DNA from 2 places in the Cetobacterium somerae genome. Region 2 is predicted to be linked to the other one. Evidence: riboswitches for the same ligand, from Rfam matches in the RefSeq annotation. Region 2 holds a riboswitch; the other holds the start of a gene.

What was found. A riboswitch is a leader RNA that binds a small molecule or an ion and turns the genes downstream of it on or off. The one in region 2 is predicted to bind cobalamin.
Region 1: linked by a shared signal. The riboswitch ahead of MKD34_RS00075 (sirohydrochlorin cobaltochelatase) and the one ahead of MKD34_RS13045 (hypothetical protein) in region 2 are both predicted to bind cobalamin.

What each region holds. Positions count from the first base shown of each region.
Region 1 covers NZ_CP092519.1:14,715-19,099, forward strand. The annotation lists gene MKD34_RS00065 (cation:dicarboxylate symporter family transporter) at 1-376, shown strand, start outside; gene MKD34_RS00070 (ABC transporter ATP-binding protein) at 412-2,121, opposite strand; cobalamin riboswitch at 2,283-2,459, shown strand; gene MKD34_RS00075 (sirohydrochlorin cobaltochelatase) at 2,585-3,427, shown strand; gene MKD34_RS00080 (ABC transporter substrate-binding protein) at 3,472-4,332, shown strand; gene MKD34_RS00085 (FecCD family ABC transporter permease) at 4,329-4,385, shown strand, end outside.
Region 2 covers NZ_CP092521.1:137,600-141,984, forward strand. The annotation lists gene glpQ (glycerophosphodiester phosphodiesterase) at 1-410, shown strand, start outside; gene MKD34_RS13035 (MgtC/SapB family protein) at 431-949, shown strand; gene MKD34_RS13040 (HAD-IIA family hydrolase) at 946-1,722, shown strand; cobalamin riboswitch at 1,786-1,957, shown strand; gene MKD34_RS13045 (hypothetical protein) at 2,052-2,456, shown strand; gene MKD34_RS13050 (sugar O-acetyltransferase) at 2,582-3,202, shown strand; gene MKD34_RS13055 (LacI family DNA-binding transcriptional regulator) at 3,346-4,365, shown strand.

The sequences.
Region 1 (4,385 bases), on a different replicon from region 2:
AGGTTGTGCAGGAATATTCCCAGCATTAACAATTGTATTTGTTACAAATATGAGTGGACATCCAATTGATGCAACATTAATAGTAATGTCTATAATTGTTGTGGCAATTAGTTCATTAGGAATTGCAGGAATTCCAGGAACAGCAACAATGGCAGCTTCAGTTGCTTTATCAGGAACTGGATTAGCAGCTATGTTCCCTCTAATTAACCCAATCTTAGCAATCGATCCTATTATCGATATGCCAAGAACAATGTTAAACGTAATTGGATCAGTTACAAATGCATTAATGGTTGATAAGAGTTTAGGAAACTTAAATCATGAAGTTTATCAAAATCCAGAAGCAGGAAATGAAGCAAACTCTTCTGAAATTGAGTAATAATAAAAAAAGCCACCTTGAAGGTGGCTTTTACTTTATCTAATTCCATGATATAACCTATAGAATTTACCTTCTAATTTTAAAAGTTCTTTAAATGAACCAGATTCAACAATATTATCATCTCCTAAGACATAGATTTTATCAAAATCTTCAAGGATACTAAGTCTATGAGTTATTGCAATAACAATTCTATCACTATACTCCTCTTTTATATTTTTTAAAATAGATTTTTCATTGATAATATCTAAGGCATTAGTTGCTTCATCTAAAAGAATCAAATCAGGGTTTTTTAAGAATAATCTAGCCATAGCAATTTTTTGTCTTTGCCCAGAGCTTACATGTACTCCACCTTCACCAATTATAGTATTTTCCTCCTGAGGAAATTTGTCAAAAATTTCATAAACATATGATTTTTCAATTGCAAAGTTTAATTCCTCTTCAGTACAATTTTCTTTTACAAGAGTAATATTATCAATTAAACTTCCATTTATAATATAATCACTTTGGTCTACGATTCCAAGTCGTTCTAAATATGTTTTAAAAGTTATTTTATTTAATGGAATATTATTAATTAAAATCTCTCCATTTGTAGGAAGTAAAGCTCTTTTTAAAAGAGAAGCAGTAGTACTTTTACCAATTCCACTTTCTCCAACTAGAGCTATTTTTTCTCCTTTTTCTATTTTTAAATTAAAATTTTGTAAAATAGATTTCTCATCATAAGAAAAGCCTATATTTTTAAATTCAATTGAAGTGATAGGTTCTGTTAGTGGTATATCTCCATCCATTCTACTGTCAAGATTTATAATTTCAGTAAATCTATTAACTCCGGAGATTCCTTTTTGATAGATATCAACAAGTCCAACCATTCTCATAATTCTAAGTCTAAAACGATCAACTAGAAGTAAAAAAGATAAGATAATTCCCATTGTAACACCATCTTTTATATATAAATAACCTCCAGCAAGAATAATTATAAGTTGAGTTATATTGGAGTAAAAAGTTACTCCTGAAACAATTAAACTTGATGGAATCATATTCTTCTTTTCACTTTCTAAAAGAGTATCATTTTTTTCAAGAAATCTTTTTTGAGCATAATCTTCTAAATAGTTATCTTTTAAAAAAGAGATAGTTCTCAAAATATCATGAAGATTAGCAGATAATAAACCTGAATTTTTTCGAACACTTCTATGACCAGCTTTCATTTTTTTATTTTCCTTATAAACAAATATCAATGTTAGTGGTAAAGGAAATAAAGTAATTAGTGAAAGTTTTAAATCAAAATCTATCATTATAAAGATAGAAGCAATAATAGTTATAACTGAAAATATAAAATCTTCTAATCCTCTATGACAAAGAGTAGAAACACTATCTAAATCATTAATAACTCTAGAAATTAAATCACCACTTTGATTTTTTTTAAAAAACTCACTAGGTTGGTTTAAAAGTTTTTTTAATAGGTCATTTCTCATACTTTGTTTTATTTTACTTCCCATTAATTTTCCATTTGCTTGAGAATTAACAGCAAAAAATAGACGTAAAATATAAAGAATAATTAATACAATTGAAAATTTTAGTAGTAAATCAATATTTTTAGAAGGAAGAGCATCATCTATTAAATTTTTAATTAAAAGTGGTGAGTAAACATCAATAGCAGTCATAGCTAATCTCACACCTAAAAATAGAAGAAGGAGTTTATTTTCCTTTTTTAAATAGTAAATAAGAGTTCCAAAAGATGTTTTTTTCATAAAAATTTCTCCTTAATATACATTTATTTCTAAATTAATAGTAACTTTTTTTATGACTAAAAGTCAATAGTTCTAGATATAAATAATATAAATAATAGATGATAATGTTATAAATTTTAGATAATTTGATTGAAATTTGTACTATAAAGTGTTAATATTAGTTAGATAAAAAATGTAATGGTTCAATTTGATTAAAAGGGAATTGGGTGAAAATCTCAAACGGTCCCGCCACTGTATAGAGGATGAAAACAGTAATACCACTGAGGATATAAACCTTGGGAAGGGCTGTGAGTAGGATGAATCTAAGTCAGGAGACCTGCCATTATTTAGAATTCTGCGAGGACAGAGAAGGTAAAGATTTTTACACTTCTCTTTTAGTATTTTCAAAAGGGAGGTTTTTTTTATTGGTGAGAAATTTTAATTTAAAATAAAAATAAAGAAAAATAATACAGGGAGATTAATGATGAACTTTTACAAAACTATGGAAAAGGGCGCGATTGTAGCAGCACATTTTGGAACGACACATGAAGACACGAGAGAAAAAACAATAGATATAATAAATAAAAAATTAAAAAATGAGTTTGATAAATTAGATTTTTTTCAGGTTTATACATCAAGAATTATAAATAGAATACTTTCAAAAAGAGGTATTGAAAATTTAAATACCACTCAAATTTTAGAAAAACTAGTAGAGCAAGGATATCAACATGTAATTATTCAACCAACATATATAATAAATGGAACTGAAATGGAAGCTTTAAAAAGAGAAGTGGATATGTTTTCTGATAAATTTGAAGATATAAGAGTTGGAACTCCATTATTAACAGAAGTAGATGATTATTTTAAGTTAATTGAAGTAATAGAAAAAGAAGTTGGAGTTTTAAAAGAGGATGAAGGAGTTGTGATGATAGGGCATGGTACAGAGCATCCTGCATTGTCAGCTTATCCAATGTTAGCTTATGTTACAAAAGACTTAGAAAAACCTATATACATTGGAACAGTAGAAGGATATCCAGGGCTAGATAATGTAGTAAGAGAGTTAAAAAGAGATAATAAAAGAAAAGTAACTCTAATGCCACTTATGTTTGTAGCTGGAGACCATGCTAAAAATGATATAGCTGAAGATTGGAAAGAAGCATTAGAAGAGAATGGTTTTGAAGTAGAGGTAAATTTAAAAGGATTAGGTGAAATTGAATCTATTCAGAATATTTTTATAGAAAGAGCTAAAAAACTAGAAAATTCTCAACCAGAGGATATATTAGTGAAAAAAGCTGAGTATGCTAAAGGAAGAAAAGCTTCTCATTAATTGGAAGAGTTTAACTCTTCCGCTTTTTATTAAAAGGAGAAATTATGAAAAAAATATTGTTACTATTTTTACTGATAACTACTTTAAATTTTTCTAAAGAGAATGTAAGAGCAGTTTCAACATCACAGTTTACAACAGAAATGTTATTAGCTATAGGTGCAGAAAATCAAATTTTAGGAACAGCTTATTTAGATGATGAAATACTACCTGAATTGAGAGAAAAGTATAATAAAATACCAGTTTTATCAAAGGGAGCTCCAACTAAAGAGCAATTTTATTCTTTAAATCCTAATTTTCTAACAGGATGGAAATCAATAGCAACACCTAAAAACTTAGGTACAGTAGAAGAACTAAAAGAAAATGGAATAGAAGTAGTTTTTACAAAATCTCAAGATAGCTCTAAAATTGAAGATATATATAGTGATATATTAATGTTTGGAGATATTTTTAATCTAAAAGATAATGCTAAAAATGTTGTAAAAAATATGAAAGAGGATATTAATAAAGTTAAAGAGAAAAATAAAAATAAAAATAATATAAAAGTTTTTGCATATGATAGTCAAGAATCAGCTCCCTTTGTAGTTGGAGGTAATGGAATTGGAAATACTATGATTGAAATAGCAGGTGGAGAAAATATTTTTAAAGATACAAATTTCTCTTTTGGTATTGGAACATGGGAAAAAGTATTAGATGAAAATCCAGAAGCTATTATAGTTATAGACTATGGAAGCGTAAGTTATGAAAATAAAATAAAGTATTTAAAAAACAATTCTCCAATATCTCAGTTAGAGGCTGTAAAAAAAAATAAATTTATAAGAATTCCATTGAGTTATATATCTCCGGGAATAAAGGTAAGTAAAGGTATTGAAATAATTTCAAATGGATTAAGAGAGGAAAAAAAGTGAAAGTAAAAGATAGAAATATAATTATAATATCTCTTATTTTAATTATAGTTTTA
Region 2 (4,385 bases):
TGGGGATGGATTTAAAATTAGTTCAGTTAGTTGCATATACTGATTGGAATGAAACTATGGAAAAAAATAAAAAAGGTGAGTGGATAAACTATAATTATGATTGGATGTTTACTCCAGAGGGAGTGAAAGAATTATCAAAATATGCTGATGGAATAGGTCCAGCATGGTACATGCTAGTAGATGGAGATAATTCTAAAAAAGGAGATATAAAAGTAACTCCATTAGTAGAATATATTGGAAAAAATGGGTTAGAATTACATCCGTATACAATTAGAAAAGATGCTTTACCAAACTATGTAGATAATATAGATGAGATGTTTGAAATCATATTTAACCAAACTAATTCTACAGGGGTATTTACAGATTTTCCAGATTTAGGAGTTCAGTTTATAGCAAATCAAAATAAATAAATATAAAATGAGGGATAATTATGACTGGGATAGGATTGACAGAGATACTATTTAGATTGACAGTTTCTTCAATATTTGGAGGTTGTATAGGATTAGAAAGAGAGTTAAAAAATAAATCAGCAGGGTTTGTAACCTTAATATTGGTATGTTTAGGAGCTACAACAATTGCTCTTTTACAAGAGGAGCTGTTAATAAGGCAAATAAATTTGATATCTTCCCAACCTAACCTCATAGAAAGTTATAAATTAGATATTACAAGACTATCAGCTCAAGTTGTAACTGGAGTAGGATTTATAGGGGGAGGAGCAATAGTTTATTCAAACGATAAGGTTTCAGGAATAACAACAGCAGCTACTTTATGGATAACAGCAGCAATTGGATTGGCAATTGGATATGGATTTGTATTTTTATCTGTAGCAGCTTTTTTAATTGTTGTTATAACTTTAATAGTAATGAAAATACTAGAAAGAAAAGTTATAACCATGGTAAGAAATAAAAAAGCAACTAAAAGTAATTTAACAAAAGAGGAGCAAAAATGAAAGATTATAAAGGATACTTATTTGATATAGATGGAACAATAGTTTTAGGGGATGTTCTAATACCAGGAGCTAAAGAAAAAATTGAGGAATTACGAAAATGTGGAAAGAAAATAGGGTTTTATACGAATAATTCCTCTAAAAATCCAAAGAGCTATATCGAAAAATTTACAAAACTGGGAATAGAAACTGAATTGAAAGAGATAATAACTGCTGGGGGAGTATTAGCAGATTATTTAAAAAATAGTTGTAAAGATAAAAAAATATTTATGGTGGGGACAAAGGATTATAAAAATTATTGTAAAGATTTAGAGATTCAAATACTTGATGAAAATGATGAGTTTGACTTTTCTGAAATTGATATAGTTGTGGTAACACTTGATTCTGAATTAAGCTATAAAAAGTTAGAGATTGCTTGTAAACTTTTACATAGAAATGTAGAGTATTTAGCAGCAAATGAAGACTTAGTTTATCCTGTAGAGGATGGAGTATTTTTACCAGACTGTAGAGCTATCTGTAATATAATTGAGTTATGTACAAAAAAAATTCCTAAATATTTTGGAAAGCCTAAAAAAGCTATGCTTGATTACGCACTAAGAAATTTAAACTTATTAAAAGATGAAGTAGTAATAGTGGGGGATAGACTATATACTGATATCGCTTCGGGGTATATTAATGGCTGTGACACAATATTAGTTTTAACAGGAGAAGCTAAAAGGGATAGTAAAAGTGTTTATAATCCAACTTATATATTAGATAGTGTAGCTGATATATAAGAGTTATTTTTAATTTTAAGAATTGACAAATAATTCAAAATGCGATATACAATTATTATAAAACTAAATAAAAGTTTTTTAGGTGCTTAGGCATAACAAGGAAGTAGGTGTAAATCCTACACAGCCTCCGCTACTGTAATGAGGATGAAACTATATAGCCACTGGAATAAAATCTGGGAAGGATAGGAGTAAAGTGATTCTAAGTCAGGAGACTTACCTAAAAACTACACAAAAATTGTTAGGAGTGGACAAGTGTGTAAAAAAATCTAAAGGATAATATATCCAATAGATTTTTTGTCTTCTTCTCTACGTTCGAGGGAGTGAGAAAGATGAGTAAAGATTTAAAATGGGATTATAATAAGTTTAGGGAATTTGATAAGTTTATACATACTTTTAAAACTTATCAAGATTTGTCAAAATTTTTAGAAAAAAATTTATCAGCTATGAGAGGAAGGCAGGAATTTTTATGCCATATTGTAAAGATGACACCTCAAGAACAGCTATTGTTATTTTATTTAAAAAAGTATAAAGAAATTAAAAATTTAGAAATTTTTTATAAAGAATATATAAAGTTTTGCCAAGAATATTATTCTTCTTTAAGCAAAAATTTATTTGAAGTTGATCCATGGAAAAGGCAAGCTATTTATCATATAAATAGAAAAAATGTATTTTTAGATAGCTTAAAAAAAGTTGAAAATAGTTTGAAAAGTTTTGAAAAAAAATGTTTTAGTTGAAAAAAATACAAAAAGAGAGATTTATCTCTCTTTTTTTTTATAAAATTTTATAGTATAATCCTGATATATAAAATTTTCAAAAAAAATTAAAAAATTTAAATTAAAAAAATGTGGAGGGAATTAAAATGAAATTTGAAGAGATTAAAGTGAGAATGAATACAAAAAAATTATATTTTTGTGATGATGCAAGCTTAGCAAAAGAGCAAATGGAACAGTTAGATAGATTATTTGATTATAATAACACTCGTCCAAGCGAGCAAAATAAAAAGCAAGAGTTACTTAAAAAGATGTTTGGATCAATTGGGGAAAATTGTTATATAGAAACACCTTTTCATGCTAATTGGGGGGGAAAATTTGTTCATTTTGGAAAAAGTGTTTATGCCAATTTCGGTTTAACTTTAGTTGATGATTGTCCTATACATGTGGGAGATAATGTCTTATTTGCTCCAAATGTAACTTTATGCACAGGGACTCATCCTATTCATCCAGATTTAAGAAGACAACAAGCTCAGTATAATCTTCCAATAACTATAGGAAATAACGTTTGGCTTGGAGCAGGAGTAATTGTATTACCTGGAGTTACTATTGGAGATAATTCAGTTATTGGAGCAGGAAGTATTGTAACTAAAGATATTCCTTCAAATGTTGTAGCTGTAGGAAATCCATGTAAAATTTTAAGACCTATTAATAAAAATGATTTTGAATATTATTATAAAGATATGAAAATTGATATAGCTTGTAAATAAAACCTTTTTTTACCTAAGTTAAAAAACTTTTCAAATTATTTCTATAAAAATGTTTTATTTTTATAGAAATAATATATAATACGAACATAATATTTTTTTAATCAAGTTTTGGACAGCTGTCCAATTTTTAAAGGAGAATTTAATTGAAAATAGATAGCATAAAAATTGCTGAAATAGCAGGAGTTTCAAGAAGTACTGTTTCAAGAGTTTTAAACAATCATCCGAATGTAAGTAAAAAAAATAGAGAAAAAATTTTAAAAATAATAGATGAGTATAATTATATTCCAAATCTAAATGCTCAAACATTAGCAGGAAAAAAAAATAAAGTTATTGGGATTTTTATATATGAACCAAATATGATAAATAGAACGACAGCTATGGATACTGCATATTTTATGAATTTTACAGATACAGTTGTTAAAGAGGCGTTCTTAAAAAATCATCAAATTTTGGTTGATTATATTAAGGATTCTAATGATGAAAAAAGAATAGAAACATTTTTTAAAAATGGGAATGTTTGTAGTGGAATATTTATTGGATTTTTAAAAAATAATTTATTTTTAGAAAAAATGATAGAAAGTGAATACAAAGTTGTGGTAGTTGACTATGATACAAAATTAAACCACAAAGCTAAGCAAACACTGTACATGAATACGGATGATTATGGTGGAGCGACCGCAGTTATGGAAAAAATTCTAAATAAAAACAATAATAAAGTTTTATTCTTTTCAGGAGATATGAAAAAACTTTCAGGTTTAGAGAGAGAACGAGCATACGTAGACGCATTAAATAATCGATCTATTACTATAGATAGAAATTTAATATATGAATCTGATTATTCAAAAGAAAAAGCTTACGAAAATATGAAAAAGGTTTTAAAAAATAAAATAGAGTTTGATTCGATTTTTTCAGCTTCGGATAATATGCTTTTTGGGGTTATTAGAGCTTTAAACGAAGAGAAAATAGATTATAAAAAGTTAGAAATTTGGGGTTTTGATAATTTAAAATATACAGTTCCAATGGGACTAAAAACGGTTTCTCCAATGTTAAAAGATACAGCTAAAAAAAGTATAGAGTTTTTAATTTCAGATTCAATAACAAGTACAGTTGAATATACCAAAACAAAATTAGTTGAAAATATGAGTGATTATTTCGAAGATTAAAATTTTTTAAAATAAAGTAA